2 regions of the Faecalibacillus intestinalis genome follow, and region 1 is predicted to be linked to the other one. Evidence: a T-box and tRNA genes for the amino acid it is inferred to sense, from the RefSeq annotation. Region 1 holds a T-box; the other holds one or more tRNA genes.
The links. A T-box is a leader RNA that pairs with one kind of tRNA and senses whether it is charged. The one in region 1 lies ahead of alaS (alanine--tRNA ligase), so its partner is inferred to be a tRNA-Ala.
Positions count from the first base shown of each region.

Region 1 (2,315 bases):
CTTCCTTTTTAACCATTGTTGAAATAAAATCTTGTTTTTCTGGTAAATAATCATAGAAATCTTTCATCATATCACAAACTAATGGTACTAAATCATACATAAATGCTTTTTCAATACCAATTTGTTTACCATAACGAACAGCACGTCTTAAAATACGTCTTAAAACATACCCTCTACCAGCATTGTCAAACATTGCTCCATCAGCTAAAGCAAAAGTTACAGTACGAATATGGTCAGCAATAACACGATAAGCCATTTTATTTTCTTCATAAGAAACATTGGCTAATTTTTCAGTAGCATGAATGATTGGTAAGAATAAATCAGTATCAAAGTTTGTTTCTCCACCTTGAATAATACTTACTAATCTTTCAAGTCCCATACCAGTATCAATATTTTTTTGTGGAAGTTCTTTATATTCTTTACGATCAATCGCTGGATTACAATCATATTGAGAGAAAACAACGTTCCATACTTCAATATAACGATCATTTTCCATTTCTTCGAAGAATAATTTTTCTCCTAAACCTTCAGGATCATATTTTTCTCCACGGTCATAGAAAATTTCTGAGTCAGGACCACCTGGACCTTCTCCAATTTCCCAGAAGTTTTCATATGTTTTTAAAATATGACTTGGATCTACATGACATACTTCTGTCCAAATACGATAAGCATCTTCATCATCTGTATAAACAGTAACATATAATTTTTCTTTATCAAAACCAATCCATTCTGGACTTGTTAAAAATTCCCAAGCAAATGGAATCGCTTCTTCTTTGAAATAATCTCCAATTGAGAAGTTTCCTAACATTTCAAAGAAAGTATGATGTCTTGCTGTTTTACCAACATTTTCAATATCGTTTGTACGAATTGATTTTTGTGCATTTGCAATACGATTACATGCTGGTTTTTCACTACCATCAAAATATTTTTTTAGTGCAGCAACCCCTGCATTGATCCATAATAAAGTTGGATCGTTATGAGGAATAAGTGATGCACCTGGTTCGATCATATGTCCTTTAGATTTGAAATAATCCAAGAACATTTGTCTAACTTGATTTCCGGTTAATTGTTTCATTTCTTTTCTCCTTTTTTGACAATATAAAAAGTCGTCCTTATCTAGGAACGACTTTATCGCGGTACCATCCTAGTTCATGTAAAAATACATGCCCTTAATTAAACTTTAACGCAGTTCTACGGTAATCATTAATTACTCTCCAAAGTAGCTTTCCTATATATCCTATAAACATTTTCACCCACCATGTTCTCTCTAAAATATTCTATATAGTACTGATCTTTTTCAACGATTTATTTGCATTATACACGAAATACAAAAGTATTTCAATATCTTACATTTTTTCTTTAATTGTTTCCATAACATGGCAACCACATTCAGTTTCACTAAATAGAAGTGCTAATGATGTAAGAGTTAATGCCATAATAATATTATTGCGTTTCATTTTATCACCTCTATTTGAGTATGTCTTTATTTTACAAAATTATACAGTTTCATCATCATTTAAAAAATCTGTAATATTTTGTTTAAGTTCTTGATTATATGAAGATTCTTCATATGTTTCAACATTTTTATTTTGATTGATTTTATTTACTAATGTTGTTTTTCTTTTACTATCAGAAATATTTTTTATACCATAAAGAAAAGCTTGTGGATTACCTAAAATAAATAAAGCTTGTTTAGCTCTTGTTAGACCTGTATAAATCAAATTTCTTTTAAGCATAATATAATAATCATTTAAAACAGGCATAATAACAATTTTAAACTCATTTCCTTGAGCTTTATGAATTGACATACAATAAGCCAATGTAAAAGTCATAAAATCTTTTGATGTATATTCGACTAAATTACCATCATAATCAACAATAAGCGTATCTTCTAAATATTCAAAACCATCTTTACGATTAATTTCAACTAAAACACCAATATCTCCATTATAAATATCATCATCTGGTCTATTTTTTAATTGTAAGATTTTATCTCCTTCTCGATAAACTTTCTGTCCAATACGATATTCTTCTTGATGATTCTTAGGATTAAAAATTTCCTGTAAAGCCAAATTTAAAGCATTGATTCCTGCAACGCCTTGATAAATTGGTGCTAAAACTTGTATATCATTTTGATCATAGCCATTTTTTATTGCTTTTTTTACAATTGTTGTCACATTTTTAATAATTTCAAAATTGGTACTATTATAAAAATGAATATCTTTATATTGTTCAAACAACGATAAATCATTCACTTCTTGATGAATTAATTGATGTGCCAATTGCACAATTCCTGAATCTTTTGATTGACGATA
Region 1 covers NZ_AP024085.1:1,164,671-1,166,985, reverse strand. Annotated here, with positions in the region: gene alaS (alanine--tRNA ligase) at 1-1,075, opposite strand, end outside; T-box leader at 1,116-1,310, opposite strand; gene recD2 (SF1B family DNA helicase RecD2) at 1,497-2,315, opposite strand, start outside.

Region 2 (2,315 bases), 350 kb from region 1:
TCTTTATCTTTTATTAATAAATCAATAAAACTCTTTTCTTGAAGATAAAAATCATCTTCTTTAACTACACCTCTATCAACTGCTTTTTTAATAACATAAGATAAATATTGCATCGCATAACGATCTTCATCACAAATATAAACATGTGAACACTTCAACATCATTCTTGTAAAAAGAACAGCTTTGTCTTCATGTTTAAAAATAAGTTCATCTTTCTTGTCATTTACTTTGAGATCCTTATAAATCATTTGTATCATCTCTAAATCACAAAATCCATAACTATACATATTTCCTAATGTATATTCCAAACGATCTGCAGAAAGTTTAGGAGATTCATTATCAGCCAGCGGATATAAATGATAGTTACAAACATCTTCTATCGTTAAATGATACTCATGCAACAAAGAAACTAATAAGGCATCTTGTTCAATTACCTTTTTCGTATCTAATTCTGTTGATTCTTGTTTTAAATGATCTTGGTGATAGAAATCTATCGTATGTGCAAAGATAGGAGTTGCTATATCATGAAGCAAACCTGCAACTGTCTGTCTAAAATCATGTGAAAAATGATAAACAATTAATGCAACCCCTATACTATGTTGATAACGAGAATATGGTACGATGTTTGAAAAGAAGTCAAAAGCAGTATATTCCACTCCACAATTCATCCCAGTATCTTTAAGTCTTTGCATTGATGGAACATGTATAAGACTATTTATAAATTCTAAAGGCTCTTTTTCATAAATTTTCCATAAATTATTCAATTTTTTCAACTCCTTAAAATTCTAAATTACATTCATTTTATCACACTTTTTTTAAAGTATATTAAAATAGAGTAAAATTTATTTTAATATTTTTTTAAAATAAAGCTTGATTAAAGTGAAAATATATGTATAATTATAAGGGCAGTAACGGGAAGTAGCACAGCTTGGTAGTGCACCTGGTTTGGGACCAGGGGGTCGCAGGTTCAAATCCTGTCTTCCCGACCATTTATAAAAATTGGGGCCATAGCTCAGCTGGGAGAGCACCTGCCTTGCACGCAGGGGGTCAGCGGTTCGATCCCGCTTGGCTCCACCAATTAGTTTAATAAATTTCAATATTATGGCGGGATAGCTCAGTTGGCTAGAGCATTCGGTTCATACCCGGAGTGTCGAGGGTTCGAATCCCCCTCCCGCTACCATTAATATTGCGGAGATTTACCCAAGTCTGGCTGAAGGGACTGGTCTTGAAAACCAGCAGAGGATTAACGTCCTGCGGGGGTTCGAATCCCTCAATCTCCGCCATTTATTAAAAAAACTTAATATCGCGGGATGGAGCAGTCTGGTAGCTCGTCGGGCTCATAACCCGAAGGTCGTTGGTTCAAATCCTTCTCCCGCAACCAAAATGGTCTGGTAGTTCAGTTGGTTAGAATGCCGCCCTGTCACGGCGGAGGTCGCGGGTTCGAGTCCCGTCCAGACCGCCAAATGATGGTTCCGTAGCTCAGTCGGTAGAGCAGAGGACTGAAAATCCTCGTGTCGGTGGTTCGATTCCGCCCGGAACCACCATTTTTTTATTTGATTTTACGTATACAAAAAAAGCATCATTTTGATGCCTTTTTTTATAATCTTTTTTCAAACCCTCCATGAACCATTGGCCCTTGTGCTAATGTAACAAAGGCTTTGGGATCTAATGAAGAAACAATTTTATTAAGTTGTTGAATTTCATATTTATTGATTGCCACATAAAGAATTTCTTGATCTGTTTCCGTATAAGCGCCTTTGCCCATCCAATAGGTAACTCCTCTACCCATTTGTTTCATAATCGCTTCTTTAATTTCTTTATTCTTTGTAAATATTAAGACCGCTACATTGATATTTTGTAGATGGAACTTATCTGCTGTTGTATAAAGAATTGCGACAAAGACAATTGAATACATAATAATTTTAATATCATAAATAAATAAACATATTCCAAACAAAACAACATTAAATATTATAGAAAGCTGCCCTGCTTTAAAATCTGGATTTTTCTTAACTAAACAAACTGTCGCAATATCAATACCCCCACAGCATCCACTACTTCGAAGTGCAAGCCCTACTCCTATTCCACAAATAATGGCCGCAAAGGCAACATTTAATAAAGCATCTTCAACAATCGGTTCTTTGATTGCTGGAAGAATGGATAGTAATACAGTTTGGATAATTAAAGAAATAATTGTTTTAAAACAAAATTCTTTATTCATTATTTTATATCCAAAAATAAATAATGGAATATTCATTAATAAGTTGATCATTCCTAATGTATTCAATGATTTTGGTAAAACTAAAAAATTATGT
Region 2 covers NZ_AP024085.1:817,188-819,502, reverse strand. Annotated here, with positions in the region: gene Fi14EGH31_RS04270 (HD domain-containing protein) at 1-764, opposite strand, end outside; tRNA gene Fi14EGH31_RS04265 (tRNA-Pro) at 913-989, shown strand; tRNA gene Fi14EGH31_RS04260 (tRNA-Ala) at 1,002-1,077, shown strand; tRNA gene Fi14EGH31_RS04255 (tRNA-Met) at 1,104-1,180, shown strand; tRNA gene Fi14EGH31_RS04250 (tRNA-Ser) at 1,191-1,283, shown strand; tRNA gene Fi14EGH31_RS04245 (tRNA-Met) at 1,305-1,381, shown strand; tRNA gene Fi14EGH31_RS04240 (tRNA-Asp) at 1,386-1,462, shown strand; tRNA gene Fi14EGH31_RS04235 (tRNA-Phe) at 1,469-1,544, shown strand; gene Fi14EGH31_RS04230 (YitT family protein) at 1,598-2,315, opposite strand, start outside.
Region 2: it encodes a tRNA-Ala, which carries the amino acid that the T-box ahead of alaS (alanine--tRNA ligase) is inferred to sense. The anticodon was not compared.